DNA from 3 places in the Paraburkholderia sp. ZP32-5 genome. Region 2 is predicted to be linked to each of the others. Evidence: predicted binding sites of a transcription regulator. Region 2 holds the regulator's gene; each other region holds the start of a gene.
What was found. The regulator LexA, encoded in region 2, represses DNA repair genes until DNA is damaged. The targets are predictions, from matches to a motif close to ACTGTATNNNNATACAGT.

Region 1 (5,959 bases), 1.2 Mb from region 2:
TTGCCCGATAGCCCTGGCTGCCCCCGTTGCGCTGCAACTCACGACTTATAGTGGAAGGGGCGCGTCCCAGCCTGGCTGCTATTGACCGGATCGACAATCCGGACACCAGTGAACGGGAAATCTCCTCGCGCTCCGCGAGCGTCAATGCCTGTGGCGCACGGTGCCTTTGCGGCGGCTGGATGCCACCGTTCTCCGATAGTATTCGCTGAATCGAAGAATGGCCCCGATCAAACAGTTTGGCAATCTGATGAATCGTATCGCCCTTGCGCCATCGGTCCCACATCAGCGCTTTCTGGGTCTCGGAGTAATAAATTCTCGGTCGCTGTTTCATTTGCAACTCCTCCGCTGCTCACGCAGATTCTAGGTGTTGCATCGACCGGTTGAATCCGTCGGCGTTATCGGCCGCTATCGTGCGTTCAAACCGACGTGGCCGGCGGCGTAACCGGAGCGGCCGGCACCTGCCGCAAGCTCAGCTTGTGGAATCGCAAGGTCATCAGCACCGCGACGCTCGCGAGCCCGGCCGCGAGACCCCACCACAGACCGCGCGCGCCGAGCCCGAAGTGAAACGCGAGCGTATAGCCGGTCGGAAAGCCGACCACCCAGTAGCCGAACGACGCGGCGATCATCGGCACGCGCGTGTCCTTCAGGCCGCGCAGGCACCCTGAACCGACCGTCTGCATGCCGTCGACGATCTGGAAAATCGCGGCCACGCCGAGCAGCGAGCTGGCGAGCGCGACGGTCGGCGCGTTGGCCGGGTCGTCGAGGTGCAGATACAGACCCACGATCCAGTGCGGCGCGGTGATCAGCACGATCCCCGACATCGTCATGAAGCCGACGCCGAGCGCAAGCGCGACGAAGCCCGCATGGCGCGCGGCGAGCGGCTGGCCGGCGCCGGCCCAATAGCCGACCCGCACGTTGGCCGCCTGGCCGATCGCGAGCGGCACCATGAACGCGACCGATGCGACATTCAGCGCGATCTGGTGCGCGGCCAGTTGCGATTCGCCGAGCAGGCCGACCATCAGGCCGGTCGCGAGAAACAGCGTCGACTCGACCCCGTAGGTAATCGCGACCGGCCAGCCGATGCCGAACAGTTCGCCCATCAGCGGCAGCTTCGGCCGTGTCGCGACGACGAAATGTTTGAAACGCGGCCGCAGATGCAGCAGCGCCATCAGCACGAGCGCGGTTAGCCACACGGTAATCGTGGTCGCCGCCGCCGAGCCGAGAAAACCGAGCCGCGGCAAGCCGTACGCGCCGTGGATCAGCCCGTAATTCAGAAAGCCGTTCACGCCGACGCTGATGATCGAGACCCACAGCAGCCGGCGCGCGGCGCCGATCGCCGGCAGAAACGAGCGCATCAGGCCGACGCCGATCAGGCTCGCGGGCGCGCCCCAGCGCAGCACCGCCGCGTATTTGCCGACGTTGTGCGCGAGCAGGCCGGGCTCGCCGAACGCGAGCAGGATCTGCGACGCGAACGACAGCAGGATGAACGCCGGCACCGCCAGCAACACCGACAACAGGAAACCGGTCCAGTAGATATGCGGCACGCGGCCGTCTTCCTGCGCGCCGCGCGCGTGCGCGACGCTGACGCTGACCGAGGTCAGCACGCCTTGCAGCAGCGTGACGACAACGAAAAAGAGGTTGGCGCCGAGGCCGCCGGCGGCGAGCGCGTCGGGGCCGAGCGAGCCGAGCAGGATCGTGTCGGTGACGCTCATCGCCATCTGCGACAGCTGCGCGATCGCGAGCGGCGCGGCGAGCCGCGCGGTATCGGCCGCGTGGCGGGAGAAGGTCGGCGGCCGGCTGGCCGCCCGGACAAAGCCGGATTGGGTCATGAAAAACGCTTTGGCGGCGGAAGGTGGTGACAGCGAAGCGCAGATGGCGAAAGCGGCGGTGCGCAGTTGAACCTTTGCGCGCTCGTTGGTTTCACGCGTCTGGCGGGCAGTGAGCGCCGGGGAAGCCGTCGCGCGTCGACGGGCCGCGTGCGGCCGACTCTGCTGGCCGATGGCGTAATCCGTCGTTTAGCTGTCGAAACCGACAGCTTATTGCCTGGCCTGACCGATGTCGATGGCGAACGCACGATGATGGTGCGCGGCGATGTCGCCAATCGTTGGGTTGCGCCGGGATGCCCGGCGCGGCGGATGACTTCGCGATGCCGTCAGCGTTGACGAACGGAATTCAGCCGCTTTCACCGCGCGTTAGCCCTCATGTACCGCGATTCGCGTATCGCCGAGCAGCACCACCTGGCCCGCGCGGATCTTGCACGTTTTACGCGTTTCGACACGGCCATCGACCATGACCGCGCCGTCGGCGACCATCATTTTCGCGGAGCCGCCGCTGTCGGCGAGGCCCGTTATCTTCAGAAGGTTGTGCAGTTCGACGTAGTCGCCGGTGAGTGTGAAATTCAGGTTGGGCATGGTGTTTGCACCTTCAGGCAAGGGCGCGGTCGAGATTCTCGGCCGGGTTGCAGCCGGGTTTGCGGCAGGGGTTCGGCATCATAAGCCAAGCCGCGAGCAAGTCCAGCCTGGAAGCGGCGCTGCGGTGCCGCGTCGCCTGTCAGCGACGCGGACACCGGCGCCCGCAAGCAATTGAAAGCAGATGTTATGCACATGTCGGAAAGTGAAACGCTCCGTAACAGCGATCGTCGAGAACGAATTTCACTCCTAAAGTGCAGTCTGCAAGCAAAGCTCGCTGGATATCCGGGATCGATCCCCGGCCGAACCGCCAGCGATGCGTAGACCGGGCGAGGCGCGCGGGACATCCCGTTATCGCGATGCCGGACTGTTCGCCCGCGTCACCACAACCTTTAGAGAGGATAGCCATGACCCAGATCCGTTCGCTCCTGATCGGTACCGCTCTCAGTGCTTTTGCCGCGACGGCCGCCGTTGCCCAGACCGCACAGCCGCCCGCGGGTCCCGGCGCGCAGGCGCAACTCCAGGCGCAAGGCGCTGCCGGCGTCGCGCCTGCCACGCAGGGTCTGCAGGTCCCGCCGCCGTCCGCGCCGACGATGCAGCCGGATGTGGCGCCCGCCGCCCAAGGGGTGCAGCCGCCCCCGCCGCCGAGCCGTCTGACGGCGTCGGGCTCGCCCGATCCGCTGGTACAGAAGCGCGATGCCGATGCGAAGGCCAATGCCGAGTATCGCGCGTCGAAGCAGGCGTCGAAGGCCGAAATGAAGGCACAGCAAAAGGCTGCGAAGGATCAGTACAAGGCGCAGGTGCGCGGCGCGAAACTGAACCAGAAGGCCGACAAGCAGACCGCCAATAACTCAATGAAGATGGAGATGGAAGGGCAGGCGGCTCAGGCCGATGGCGCTGACGTCAAGCATTAAGCCTTGCTGGTTCGGCGCCGGGGGTCTCGATGAGGCTCCGGCGCCGTGGCTGGAGGGCCACTCGGGCTACTCGACTATCAGGGCGCAGTAAAAGCAGCCCCGACGGGGCGCTGGAGGCTTGCGTGTCTGGCGATTGTCGGGCGCCGCGTCGCGCATTACGCACGTGCAACGTGCGTGTTTCACATCAGGGAGGAATCGGATGAACACTAATAACATTACGAAAAAGCGGCTTTACGCGGCGCTGATCACGGCGTGTCTGTCGTCGGCCGTCTTCGCGCAGACGAGCGAACCGGCCGCGACGCCCGCCACGCATGCGGACAAGAAGGCCGCCAAGGCGCAGGCCAAGGCCGATAAAAAGGCGGCGGTCGCGCAAGCCAAGGCCGACAAGTCGAAGACCGATGCGCAGGCTGACGCCGACAAGGCTAATGCCGATGCCAATCTGAAGGACGCGAAGAAGCAGTAGCGTGTGCGGGACCGGCGACCGGCGCGCTGCCGCTCGCCATCCGGATGTCCGTCGGCGCGTGTCACGGCGCATCTGGTAGCCCTTCTTTCCCGAATCATCCACGCATCACCCCGCCGCAAAAAAGGGCGCTTGTCGCCGTGAGTTGTATGGATATACAGTATGCGTCGCATCCTGAATCCATCCACGCGCAAACCGATCCGTGTCCACCGTCGCCGAATCCGCTCCGCCGTTCGATACCGCCGCCTGGCTCGCGAAGCTCAACGACGCGCAACGCGAAGCCGTCGAATATGGCACCGAAACGCCTGACGCGCCGCCCGGCGCGTTGCTGGTGATCGCGGGCGCCGGCTCCGGCAAGACCAATACGCTCGCGCATCGCGTCGCCAATCTGGTGGTGAAGGGTGTCGACCCGCATCGCATCCTGCTGCTGACCTTCTCCCGTCGCGCCGCGCTCGAAATGATCCGCCGCGTCACGCGCATCACGGCCGCGGCAACCGCCACGGCAGGCGCGCCCGGCGTGGGTGCCGCACTCGCGCAAGGGCTCATGTGGTCGGGCACCTTCCATAGCGTCGGTGCGCGGCTGCTGCGCGAATACGCCGATCTGATCGGTCTCGCACCGGCGTTCACGATCAACGACCGCGAAGATTCCGCCGATCTGATGAATCTCGTGCGCCACGAGCTGGGGCTGTCGGCGAAAGAGCGACGCTTCCCAGCCAAGGGCACCTGCTTTGCGATCTACTCGCGTGTCGTCAATACGGGCGCGTCGCTCGGCCAGGTACTCGATACCGCGTTTCCGTGGTGCCGCGAGTGGGAGGACGATCTGCGCCGGCTGTTCGCCGCGTATGTCGACGCGAAGCAGAAACAGAGCGTGCTCGACTACGACGACCTGCTGCTCTACTGGTCGCATATGGCCGCGGAGCCGACGATTGCCGCCGATATGTCGGCGCGTTTCGATCACGTGCTCGTCGACGAATACCAGGATACGAACCGTCTGCAGGCGTCGATCCTGCTCGCGCTGAAACCCGATGGCCGCGGCCTGACCGTGGTCGGTGACGACGCGCAGTCCATCTATTCGTTTCGCGGCGCGACCGTGCGCAATATCCTCGATTTCCCCGCGCAGTTCGATCCGCCTGCGCGCCAGGTCACGCTCGAACGCAACTATCGGTCAAGTGCGCCGATTCTCGCCGCATCGAACGCGGTGATCGAGCTCGCGAGCGAGCGCTATACGAAGAATCTGTGGACCGATAAAGCGTCGGCGCAGCGCCCGCGTCTGGTGACGGTCGCCGATGAAGCCGCGCAGGCCCGCTACGTGGTCGAACAGGTGCTCGAAGCGCGCGAACAGGGGATGAAGCTGAAGTCGCAGGCGGTGCTGTTTCGCGCCGCGCATCACAGCGCCGCGCTCGAGATCGAGCTGACCCGCCGCAACATCCCGTTCGTCAAATTCGGCGGCCTCAAGTTTCTCGATTCGGTGCACGTGAAGGACGTGCTCGCGGTGCTGCGCTGGGCCGAGAATCCGCGCGACCGCGTCGCCGGCTTTCGCGTCGTGCAGTTGCTGCCGGGCGTCGGGCCGGCCACCGCCGCGAAGCTGCTCGACGAAATCGTCGCGCGCGCGGGGAGCGGTGATCCGGTCGCGACCGCCGGCGGCGCGCTGGCCGCGTTTGCCGCGCCCGCGCGGGCGCAGGAAGACTGGCATCCGTTCGTCAAGCTGATGTCGAGCGTGTACGGGCGCCAGACGCCGTGGCCCGCCGAGTTCGAAATGGTGCGGCGCTGGTACGAGCCGCATCTGGAGCGCAATCACGAGGATGCCGCGATCCGTCACGCGGACGTGCTGCAGATGGAGAGCATCGCGGGTACCTATCCGTCGCGCGAGCGTTTTCTGACCGAGCTGACGCTCGATCCGCCCGATGCAACCAGCGACGAATCCGGCGTGCCGCTGATCGACGAGGACTATCTGATTCTGTCGACGATCCATTCGGCGAAGGGGCAGGAGTGGCGCAACGTGTTCGTGCTGAATGGCGTCGACGGCTGCATCCCATCCGATCTCGGCACCGGCAGCGACGAGGAAATCGACGAGGAGCGGCGCCTGCTCTATGTGGCGATGACGCGCGCGAAGGAAGACCTGCACATCGTCGTGCCGCAGCGCTTTTACGTGCACAACCAGACCCATCTGGGCGACC
Region 2 (5,959 bases):
ACATCGGCCTGCAGCCCATCGAGCACCGAACGCGCCTGCGCGCCCGAGCCGCCGTGCGACTGCTTGAAGGTGACCGTCTCGCCGGTCTTCGCCTTCCATTCCTTGCCGAACGCCTGATTGATGTCCTGATACAGCTCGCGGGTCGGATCGTAGGAAACGTTCAGCAGCGTCGTGTTGGCGTGCGCCGTGCCGCTTGCGCCGACGAGGCCGAGCGCGCCTGCCGCGCCGACGGCGAGTGCCGCGATGAGTTTCCTGCCCCGTGCCGCAAGCCCCGTATGCCGATGGTTCATGTCAACTTTTCTCCGCGTGATGATCCGCTGATGAGCGTCTGATGTTGTTTTGCGTCGCGGTCACGTGCACATGAGCGCCAAGCCGGAGGCCAGTCTATCGATCCGCCTTCATAGTTAAAAATAATGTTTCTTCATTTTTTTATACGCAAAAGTGGTAACGGCAGAGATATCTGCTGCTGAGGCGCCAGAAAGGCTGTGATGACGCCCATCAGCGACGCTGCGGCGCGGTCGTCACGACGAACTTAAAGTAAAGCTTGAATTGCGCCGAATACTGTATAAAAATACAGTCACCTGTTCATACATACAGTGGCCATGACAAAACTCACCGCACGACAGCAGCAGGTTTTCGAACTGATCCGCCGCGCGATCGAGCGCACCGGGTTTCCGCCCACGCGCGCCGAAATCGCCGCCGAACTCGGCTTCAGCTCGGCCAATTCCGCGGAGGAACATCTGCGCGCGCTGGCTCGCAAGGGCGTGATCGAACTCGCGGCCGGCGCATCGCGCGGCATTCGGCTGCTGACCGGCCAGGACGAGGCGCCGCATCAGTTCACGCTGCCGCATGCAAGCCTGATGCAGTTGTCGCTGCCGCTAATCGGGCGGGTCGCGGCGGGTAGTCCGATCCTCGCGCAGGAACATATCTCGCAGCACTACGCGTGCGACCCGGCGCTGTTCTCGAGCAAGCCCGATTACCTGCTGAAAGTGCGCGGCCTGTCGATGCGCGACGCGGGCATTCTCGACGGCGACCTGCTCGCGGTGCAAAAGCGCAGCGAAGCGAAGGACGGCCAGATCATCATTGCGCGGCTTGGCGACGACGTGACGGTCAAGCGCCTGAAGCGCCGGCCGAACGGTATCGAGCTGATCGCCGAGAACCCCGATTACGACAACATCTTCGTGGAAACCGGCAGCGCGGATTTCGCGCTCGAAGGCATCGCGGTTGGGCTGATCCGCCCGGGCGAGTTCTGATTCCCGGTTGCATCCGCCGAACCGCCCGCACCGGTTTGTCCCACCCAAGCCGCATTCACGTCGCATCGCCTGGAGAGATTCATGGAACGCCTTGCCCGCCTGCTGCCTTTTCGCCAGTTCGGCCGTCTGCGCCATCTGCGCAAGCTCACACCCTGCTCACCGATCGAAGCGCCCGCGGCTCACACGCCGTCGTTGTTCGACGAGCCCACGGAAGCCGCGGGCCTGCCGTCGTCGTTGCCGGCATTCGCGCGCGTGTCGCTGAACGCGGGCCTGAACATGGCCGAGCCGGCCCGGCGCGCGCCGGTGCGGGTCTACCACGGACCGTCGCGGTTGATTATGGTGGGTACGGTCGACGCGGTATGTCGTATGATCGATCGTTGCATTGCCGACGAAGCCAACATGCACGGCGCGGTGTTCGAAGCGTGAGCGAAGCCTGAGCGGATCCCGGGTGAAGTTCCAGTGCCTGGATATTCGTGTCGTATGGGATCGTTTCGACCTCGCCGTGGTCCATGCTGGATCACAACCGACCGGGGAGTCCCATCCGATGAAAGTTCAGAAACGCACTTCGAAGCGCATTCCGAAACGCATCCAGGGCAGCGCCACCCGGCCACTGCTGATCACGCTGATCGTGGTCATCGTGATTGCCGCACTGGGCTATGTTTATGCATCGCCCTATCTCGCGGTCAACAATCTCAAACGCGCGGCCGACGCGCGAGACGTGCAAACGGTCAACCAGTACGTGGACTTTCCCGCGTTGCGCGCCAGCCTCAAGCAGCAGGTGGCCGACATGCTGACGCACCGGCTCGAAGCGGATGGCGGTAACAAGCTGGCAACCATTGGCGCGGTCATCGGCGTGACGCTGATCGGTCCGCTCGTCGATGCGTATGCGACACCAGACGGCGTCGCGGCCTTGCTGAACGGCATGCCGCCGCGCGGCACCCCGGGTGAGCAGCCGGCGGCCCCGCAAGCCTCCACTGGCAGCGAAGCCCCAGCGGCGCCGGCCGCGAATTCGGCTCCGCCCGCGCGCCAAAGCACGGCCGGTTATCGCAGCCTCAACGAATTCGTCATCACGTTTCGGCGCGGCGAAGGCAATACGAATTACTCGGCGGTCTTTCAGCGCGAGGGGCTCGTTACGTGGAAGCTCGCCGCAATCAATCTGAACGAGTGACCGGGTGGTTTGGCGGGAAGGATGATGCGTGGCTGAGCAGCGACGCTCAGTCACGCGAGAACACAATGCGGTATGGGATGTAGCGGATGTGGCAAATACGGCAACGCCCGATGCGGCAACACCCGACGCAGTAACGCTCGATCACGCAGCGGCGGCCTGTTGCTGTTCCTGTCCGGACGAACAGGCCACCAGGATGCTGCACGAAATCCGATCGAGCAGCGGCGTATTGCCAGCCCCCATCCACCAACGCGACAAGCCGGTCCGGCAGCGATGGCCGACCACCACGAGATCGACTTGCAGTTCATTGGCGAGATTGGCGATCTCGTCGATCGGATGACCGAATGCGAAGTGCCCTTGCGCGCTCACGCCACGCTCGGTCAGCCAGTTCACGCCTTCCTGCAGAATCTCACGGGCGGTTTTTTCAAAACTGCCGCAGGCGACGTCGGTTAGCAGACCCGCGCTTTGCGCAATACTCGAACGCATGTCGACGACCGACAGCAGATGCGTTTCCGCCTTCAGATCCAACGCCAGATCGGCGCCGCAACGCAGTGCTTTGCGGCCTTCGCGCGAGCCGTCGTAACACAGCAGGATTTTCTGGTAGCTCGCCATCGTTTTTCTCCGTTCGCGCGGAAAGCGCGGTCTGAATCAATCATGGTGCGCCGCAATTCGGCTTGCAAGAGATGGAAAACGCCAGGTGCGGGGTCGGGGCGACTGATCCGATTCGCACAAGCGTTGGGCAAAATCCCGCGGTGCTGCACAAGGATGCGGCAATGCAAAACCTCATGGCCGAACGTTGACTCGGCAACGGGTGATACGCCGATTCGCCTTCGACGACGTGGACTCGCCGTCGTGAACGCGTGAACACGACCACGCGCCGCGTGGCCCGCACAGCCATCAACACCCGCACCGGAATCACACGCATAACCCGTTCCCGGACGTCGACTCGCGTCAATGGCCAATACCTTAGAATGAGTGGCTTGCGCGAGCATTCCGACAATGCACTCCCGCATCCCTATCGCGCGCGTTAGCCGTTTCGCCGGAGCCCCGATCGATCCATGTCCGCTGCCCCTATCGAATTCCACCAGGTCAGGAAAAGCTACGGCGAAAAGACGGTCGTCGACGGTTTGTCATTCCATGTCAATGCCGGCGAATGCTTCGGCCTGCTCGGCCCCAACGGCGCGGGCAAGACAACGACGCTGCGCATGCTGCTCGGCATCGCCGCGCCTGACGCCGGCACGATCCGGCTATGCGGCGAATCGATACCCGGCCGCGCGCGCATCGCACGGGCGCGCGTCGGCGTGGTGCCACAGTTCGACAACCTCGATCCCGATTTCACGGTGCGCGAAAACCTGCTCGTGTTCGGCCGCTACTTCGGCCTGAGCGCCGCGCAATGCCGCGCGGGGGTGCCGGATCTACTCGAATTCGCGCGCCTCGAAAGCAAGGCGGACGCGCGCGTGAGCGAGTTGTCGGGCGGCATGAAACGGCGCCTCACGCTGGCACGGGCGCTGATCAACGATCCGGACGTACTGATCATGGACGAGCCGACCACCGGGCTCGATCCGCAGGCGCGTCATCTGATCTGGGAACGGCTGCGCTCATTGCTCACGCGCGGCAAAACGATTCTGCTGACCACCCACTTCATGGAAGAGGCGGAGCGGCTCTGTCACCGGCTGTGCGTGATCGAGGAAGGGCGCAAGATCGCCGAGGGTGCGCCGAATGAGCTGATCGCGTCCGAAATCGGCTGCGATGTGATCGAGATCTACGGCCCCGATCCGTTGGCGTTGCGCGACGAACTCGCGCCGCTCGTCGAGCGGGCCGAGATCAGCGGCGAGACACTGTTCTGCTACGTGAACGATGCGCAGCCCGTGCATGCGCGACTCAAACAGCGCGCCGATCTACGCTATCTGCATCGGCCCGCGAATCTCGAGGACGTATTTTTGCGGCTGACCGGCCGCGAGATGCAGGACTGACAATGCGCACGGGAGCACACATCGGAATGGCAATCGGAATCGGCGGCGAAGACGCGCTCGCCTATATGTCGATACACCGCGCGGACCGCTGCAAGCGAAAACCGCACGAAACGCCGGCGGAAAATAGCCAGCTAGCCGCACCTCAAACGGCACCTCAACCAACTCCACAAGCACTCCCGCAATAGCCGGCCAAACCGCGAGTCAATCATGGACGCACGCACCTACGAAACCCACGACGGCACGCCATCGGCACAAGAGCCGTTCGCCGCCTTCCCCGCCAACGCGGTGAATTGGATCGCGGTATGGCGGCGCAACTATCTGGTGTGGAAGAAGCTCGCGATCGCATCGATGTTCGGCAATCTCGCCGACCCGATGATCTATCTGTTCGGTCTCGGCTTCGGGCTCGGACTGATGGTCGGTCACGTCGACGGCGTCTCGTACATCTCGTTTCTCGCGGCGGGCACGGTGGCGTCGAGCGTAATGATGTCGGCGAGTTTCGAGTCGATGTATTCGGGCTTTTCGCGCATGCACGTGCAGCGCACGTGGGAAGCGATCATGCATACGCCGTTGACGCTCGGCGACATCGTGCTCGGCGAGGTGGTGTGGGCGGCCAGCAAATCGGTGTTGTCGGGCGCGGCGATCATGCTGGTGGCCGGCGCGCTCGGCTACGCGAATTTTCCGTCGATGCTGCTCGGCTTACCGATCATCGTGCTCGCGGGTCTCGCGTTCGCGAGCCTTGCGATGGTCGTGACGGCGCTCGCACCGTCGTACGACTTTTTCATGTTCTATCAGACGCTCGTGCTCACGCCGATGCTGCTGCTTTCCGGCGTGTTCTTCCCCGCGTCGCAACTGCCCGCCGCCGCGCAAGCGGCGACCGCGGTGCTGCCGCTCGCGCACGCGGTCGATCTGATGCGCCCGGTCATGCTCGGGCGATCGGTCGATCACGCGGTGCTGCACGTGGGCGTGCTGGCTGCTTATGCGGTGGGCGGCTTCATCGTGGCGGCGATGCTGTTTCGGCGCAGGATGATGAAGTAAGCATCGGCGTCAAACGTCGAAAGGCGGCCTCGACACAACCACGCGCAGCGCTCTTCCCGCATGCAGCCGCGCCAGGTCGATCGTCGTGGTCAGTGCCCGCGGTCAATCCTCGTCATCGGTCCAAGGAATCTCGACATCGGAGATGAACGCGACCGTCGCGAACGGGCCGCCCTCGTGGCGCCCGATCTTGCCATCGGCGCGCTGCCATTCGACCCGGAACACGGTGCCCGGATCGTCCGCGATCAGCCGTACGGTACGCAGTTCGTCGGGATCGGCATCCTCGACGGGACCATCGAGCGAGACCAGTAGCGCCTGCGGCCACAGTCCGTCGGCGGGGTCGTAAATCTTGTCGCCATCATGAATCAGCGTAAAGGCCTCCACACCGATGGTCGCCGACGCGTCGACGATCATTTTGGCCAGCGCGCGCAGCAACGCGGTCGCTCGCGCCGAGTTCGCCTGACGGATCGCCAGATCGCCGCGCGTGAGTGCCTGCTCGAGTTTTGGATTGGTTTTCTGTTGCGCCATTGATGATG
Region 3 (5,959 bases), on a different contig from region 2:
GGCGTGCTCTTGCGCGCGAGCCTGAACGCCGCCTGATCGAGCGACGCGGTGTACATGCGCCGCGCGCGTTCGACCAGGTTGTGCGCCTCGTCGACCAGCACGCCGACGCGCCATTGATTGATCTGCGTCAGCGCGTAAAGCATCGCGCTGCTGTCGTAGTAGTAGTTGTAGTCGCCGACCACGACGTCGGCCCAGCGCGCGAGTTCCTGCGCGAGGTAATACGGACAGACTTCGTGGGCCAGCGCCGCGTCGCGCACTGCCGCGCGATCGAGCCGCGGCGCTGTCAGTGCCGCCGCGCGCGCCGCATCCAGCCGATCGTAAAAGCCGCGCGCCAGCGGACAGGATTCGCCGTTGCAGGCCTTGTCGGGATGCTCGCAGGCTTTGTCGCGCGCCACCAGTTCCAGCGTTCTCAACGGCAGCGCTGCATGGCTTGCTCGTAGCGTATCGATCGCATCGAGCGCGAGCGCGCGGCCAGGCGTCTTCGCGGTCAGAAAAAAGATGCGGTCGATGCGCTCTTCCGCGCAGGCCTTCAGCAAAGGGAAAATCGTCGCGAGCGTTTTGCCGATGCCGGTGGGTGCTTGCGCGATCAACGGCTTGCCGTCTCGCGCCGCGCGATACACGGCGATCGCGAGTTCGCGCTGGCCGACGCGAAACGCGCGATGCGGAAACTGCAACGCGGCAAGCGCCGCATTGCGCGCGGCGCGATGCGCGTCTTCCTGCACGGCCCAATCGAGAAACCGCTCGCATTGCTCGACAAAGAAGATCTCCAGTTCGCGCGCGGTGTGCTGTTGCGTCAGCACCGTTTCTTTCTGACTGCCGATATCGAAGTACACGAGCGCGACCGTCAATCCGGCGAGCCCGCGCGCGCGGCACAGCAAATGACCGTACACGAGCGCCTGCGCCCAATGCAGCGTGCGATGGTTCGCGGGCATGCGCGCGAGTTCGCCACGATAGGTCTTCACTTCTTCCAACCGGTTCGCCGCCGGATCGTAACCGTCCGCGCGGCCGCGCACGGTCAGGCCGCGATGCGTGCCGGTCAGCGTGATCTCGCTTTCGTAACCGCTCGCGCGCCGCGCGGCGACCGCTAGATGACCTGCCATGCCTTCAAGCGATGTCGGCGCGGGCGTGAAGCGCAGATCGAGATCGCCGCGCCGCGCGGTGAATTCGCACATCGCGCGCACGGCTACCACGTAGGTCATACGGTGCGCTCCGCTTCGATCAGCGATTGGGTCTGCGCTTCGATCGCTGCTGCATCCTCCACGTCCTCGCCAGCCCAACGCACGTCGACCACGCGCACCGGCATGCCGTGCTGCGCGCAATACGCGAGCCAGCGAATCTGGTTGTCCTGCAACCGATCGCCGGGCCCCTTCACTTCGATCAGCTCGTAACGCTTGTCGGCCGGCCAGAAACGGATCAGATCAGGCAAGCCCGAACGATTGCCGCGAACGTCACGCAACAGACGCTCGAACCAGAGCTTCAGATGCGCGGCCGGCAGACAGTCGAGCGCCAGTTCGACAAGCTCCGGGCTCAGCAGCCCCCAGAACACGAACGGCGACTGCACGCCCGCCTTGGTGTGCCAATGCCGCAAAATCGTCTCGCGATAGATGCCGCTATCGAGTTCAGCCAGACACGCGGCGAACTGATCGGCGCGGCGCGCATGGAAATCCGGCGCATGCAGATCGGCCGGACCACGCTGGAACGGATGGAAAAAAGCGCCGGGCAACGCCGCGAATATCGGCTCCCAGCACAGCAAACCAAACAGAGAATTGATCAGCGCATTTTCGACGTAATGCACCGGCGCGGCGTCGCGGCTCAGATAATCGCGCACCACGTACTCGACCGCTTGCGGCGCGGCGGGCTTCGGCAACACCAGCGTGCTGCGCGCGACGGGTCGCGCCGCCTGCGCACGCGGTGCCGGCGCGCCGCACTTGCGCCGCAGCCGCGGCAACATGCGCGCGACGCGCTGCGCCTCCTCTTCGCTCTCCGGCGCCGCAACCGCCTGCACAGCGAGCGCCAATGCTTCGTCGCAACGCTCGCTGCGTTCGAGCACGCGAATACGCCGATGTCGCGCGCCGGGCCACGCGCACGCGTCGTACACCGAAAGCGCCATACTCCACTGCTGGTGTCGCTCGCAATCCTGGCCGATCCGGAACAGCAGCTTCGCGCGACGCGTTTCCAGCCACGGGTTCGCGGTTTGAATTGCGCCGACGCCTGCAATCAGTTCGCGCAATGCCGAATCGTCAGCGTTGATCGGCAGCCATTCCAGCGCCTCGCGGCATGCGTGCAGCGCAAGATAGACATCGACGTCCGCGCGCTCCCGGAACGCCCGCGACGACGGCCCGAACGCCACCTTCTCGTACTGGAAGATGCCGAGATCCGCGAGCACGAACTCCGACCAGTCCTGCTGCAGGTTGCCGAAGAACATCAGCCGCAGGCGGTCGCACAGCGGCGCAATCGCCACATGCAGCACATGGTCCGCAGTTTCGCCATGCCATGCGGCGAGCGGGCGTGGTGTGCTGAAAGCCTCGCCAGCGCCATCGCCGTCATCAAACGCGCGCAGCGTTTCCAGTAGCTCCGGCTTGCGCAACGTCTTCGCGCCGGGAATCAGCGCAATCGCGTGGCTGAACATGTCCAGCAATTGCGCCCGCGTGCTGAGCGCGAACAGGTCGTCGAGCGATAGCGGCGGCTCGGCGTCGACCCAGCCATGCGCGGTCATCGGCTGCGCGGCCTGCAACGGACAACCGATCTCGTCGTAGTCGAGGCGGCTCGCGCGAAACAGCGCGCCCTTGCGCATCAGCATGCGCACCAGCAGCGCGCGCGAGGCTTGCGGCAAGCTCGCGAAAACCGTCAGAAACGTGTGTTCTTCGTCGTCGAGCAGATCGTCGTAACGCGCGGCGAGCCACTCGAGTGCGCGTTCGAAATTGAGCAGGTAATAAGGAACGCCGGAGCGGATCTCCGGCTGGGCAGCGGTTACCACGGGCTTTTTGCATCACCTGTATGTTTATACAGTGATGATAGCAAAGTCCGCTTTGGCAACCGGGCGCTATCGCGCTGCGTTGCCGCCGTGCGACGCCTCCGGGCTAACCCTAATATTTACTATCGTCAGACGAATACCCATTCGAATTATTTATGCACCTAAAAGTTAAACGTTTGCGGCCGTAAACGCACCAGTCGCCTTGCTCCAGTTGGGCCGTCTTCGCGTGCCGGGGCAACGTCGAGCGACTACTTCAAGGGGAGACCTGGTGGCTTTTCAAGATCTTAAAATCGGCACGCGCCTGGCCGTCGGCTTTGGCTCGGTCTTTGTGCTGCTGCTCGTACTCGTCGGACTTGCGCTGCTGCGTTTCGGCTCGGTCCATGCAATCACCGCCGCCAACACCGATGCCTGGGACGGCGCGGATGCCGCTTACACACTCGAAGTGGCAACCCAGGAAACCGCCAGCTACGTCAAGCAGTTGTTCCTTTCGTCCGATCAGGAGCGCGTCGACGCGATCCATAAGGCGATCCAGGGCGAGGCCGAGTTGACGGTCGCTGCGCTCGCAACGATGGATTCGAAGGTCCTCGACAGCGAGGGTAAGGACCTGATCGCGAAAATGCGCGCGCTCCGCGCGCCGTGGGTTGCGGCCCGCACCCAGGTTGACAAGCTGCTGGCCGCCGGACAACGCGACGAGGCAACGCGCGTGATGCTCGAACAAGGCATTCCGGCGATGCAGACGTTCCTGCAGAGCCAGAAGGATCTCGTGACTCACGAACGCAAGATGATGGAAGCCGGCAACGCCGCGGCGTCCGCGAGTACCAATTCCGCGCGTCTTTTCATCAGCACGCTGGCGGCACTGATCATCGTCGTGGGGATCGGCTTCGCGTTGATGGTGACGCGCAGCATCACGCAGCCGATCGCGCAGGCAGTCGAGGTTGCGCGCACGGTGGCGAGCGGCAATCTGACCAGCACGATCGTCGTCAGCTCGAAAGATCAGATGGGCGACCTGATGCGCTCGCTGAAGGAAATGAACGATACGTTGAGGCAGACGGTCGCGGGCGTGCAGAGCGCGGCCGGCGCGATCACGTCGGCGACCGTGGAGATCGCCGCGGGTAATACCGATCTGTCGCAGCGTACCGAGCAGCAGGCGGCGTCGCTCGAAGAAACGGCGTCGAGCATGGAAGAGCTGACAGCCACGGTCAAACAGAACGCGGACAACGCGAAGCAGGCCAGCCAGCTCGCGATGGATGCATCGACCGAAGCGGCCCGCGGCGGCGAAGTCGTTAGAGACGTCGTCGCGACCATGCATGCGATCTCCGATGGTTCGAAGAAGATGGCGGACATCATCGGCATCATCGAAGGCATCGCGTTCCAGACCAACATTCTCGCGCTGAACGCGGCGGTGGAAGCCGCTCGCGCGGGCGAACAGGGACGCGGCTTTGCCGTCGTCGCATCGGAAGTGCGCAGTCTCGCGCAGCGTTCGGGATCGGCGGCCAAGGAAATCAAGGATCTGATCGATGCGTCCGGCAGCAAGGTCGACTACGGCTCCGAGCAGGCCGATCGCGCCGGTCACGCGATGACGCAGATCGTCGAAGCGATCAACCGCGTCACCAGTGTGATGGGTGAAATCTCGGCCGCCTCCGACGAGCAAAGCTCGGGCATCGAACAGGTCGGGCACGCGGTCGAGCAGATGGACCAGGTCACCCAACAGAACGCGGCGCTCGTCGAGCAGGCGGCCGCCGCGGCGACCTCGCTGCAGGACCAGGCTCATCAGCTGCAGCAGGTGGTGTCGGTGTTTCGTGTCGATGCGGCTGCGCACAGCACCGCCGCAACGCGCCGCGAAGCGGGCACCGCCCAGTATCGCGCTGCACTCACCTGAACGGACAGTCTCTCCCACGGGAGCGCGCCGATGAACCGCGCTCCCGTTCCCGATCGTCTTGATGAACCCGCGTCATCCCCCGTCTGCCGCGTGCCACGCACCGCGGGAAAAGCAGACAACGCTGCTGCCTTCCCGGGCTGTCACACGGCATTTTTCCTGCTCTTCACTTCCTATCCATGAAGCCCAATTCTTCGATCGTCCACCCGATTTCCGATTCCGCTCCCGAGTCCGTTCCTGAGTCCTTCTCACGGCGCCGTCTGCTTCGCAACACGGCGGTGATGGGCGCGGCCGCCGCCCTGCTCCCTCCGCTGGCGGGCTGCGCGGCACTCTCCACTTCCGGGCAAAAGCCTGGCAGCGTGTCAGCCGGCGATCTGCCGCAAAGTATTGCTGACGCCGGGCAAGCGCTGCGCAGCGGCAAGTACTCGTCGGAGGAACTGACGAGAGCCTATTTGCAGGCTATCGCACAGTTTCAGCCGAAGCTGAACGCCTTCATCACGATCACCGGCGAACAGGCGCTTGCCGACGCGCGCCGGCTCGACCAGGAACTGAAGGCCGGCAAGGACCGCGGTCCGCTGCACGGCGTGCCGATCGTCCACAAGGACCTCTACGATACGAAGGGCGTGCGCACGACCGTCGGCAGTGGTTTCTTCCGCAACCGTATTCCGACCGACGACGCCGCGGTGGTCACGCGTCTTGCCGCCGCCGGCGCCATCACGCTCGGCAAGACCAACATGAACGAATTCGCCGCCGGCATTACCGGCACGAACGAGTTCTTCGGCGACATTCATAACCCGTGGGATCTGACGCGCTCGCCGGGCGGTTCGTCGAGCGGCACGGGCGCGGCCATCGCCGCCGGACTGTGCCTCGCCGGCACCGGCTCCGACACGGGTGGCTCGATCCGCGTGCCGTCGGCATGGGACAACCTGACCGGCATTCGTCCGAGCTTCGGCCGCGTCAGTCTGACGGGTGTGTTCCCGCGTTCGTATAGCCTCGACTGCGCCGGCCCGCTTGCTCGCAGCGCGCAGGACGCGGCGGTGATGCTGTCGGCAATGGCCGGCTACGATGCCAGCTACAAGTATTCGGTCAACGCGCCGGCCGAAGACTTC

Region 1: L0U82_RS12805 (ATP-dependent helicase) is a predicted target of LexA. The motif match lies at 3,927-3,944, and genes of this name have one in related genera.
Region 3: L0U82_RS26100 (VRR-NUC domain-containing protein) is a predicted target of LexA. The motif match lies at 2,993-3,010, and genes of this name have one in related genera.

What each region holds. Positions count from the first base shown of each region.
Region 1 is NZ_JAJEJP010000001.1:3,000,719-3,006,677, reverse strand. It holds gene L0U82_RS12830 (IS30 family transposase) at 1-331, opposite strand, end outside; gene L0U82_RS12825 (MATE family efflux transporter) at 417-1,829, opposite strand; gene L0U82_RS12820 (RNA-binding S4 domain-containing protein) at 2,193-2,411, opposite strand; gene L0U82_RS12815 (hypothetical protein) at 2,816-3,322, shown strand; gene L0U82_RS12810 (hypothetical protein) at 3,522-3,785, shown strand; gene L0U82_RS12805 (ATP-dependent helicase) at 3,985-5,959, shown strand, end outside.
Region 2 is NZ_JAJEJP010000001.1:1,839,637-1,845,595, reverse strand. It holds gene L0U82_RS07795 (sulfate ABC transporter substrate-binding protein) at 1-290, opposite strand, end outside; gene lexA (transcriptional repressor LexA) at 603-1,253, shown strand; gene L0U82_RS07785 (hypothetical protein) at 1,335-1,679, shown strand; gene L0U82_RS07780 (DUF2939 domain-containing protein) at 1,798-2,421, shown strand; gene L0U82_RS07775 (universal stress protein) at 2,563-3,030, opposite strand; gene nodI (nodulation factor ABC transporter ATP-binding protein NodI) at 3,477-4,391, shown strand; gene L0U82_RS07765 (ABC transporter permease) at 4,599-5,426, shown strand; gene L0U82_RS07760 (hypothetical protein) at 5,529-5,951, opposite strand.
Region 3 is NZ_JAJEJP010000002.1:1,672,196-1,678,154, forward strand. It holds gene L0U82_RS26095 (ATP-dependent DNA helicase) at 1-1,199, opposite strand, end outside; gene L0U82_RS26100 (VRR-NUC domain-containing protein) at 1,196-2,977, opposite strand; gene L0U82_RS39910 (methyl-accepting chemotaxis protein) at 3,243-4,853, shown strand; gene L0U82_RS26115 (amidase) at 5,030-5,959, shown strand, end outside.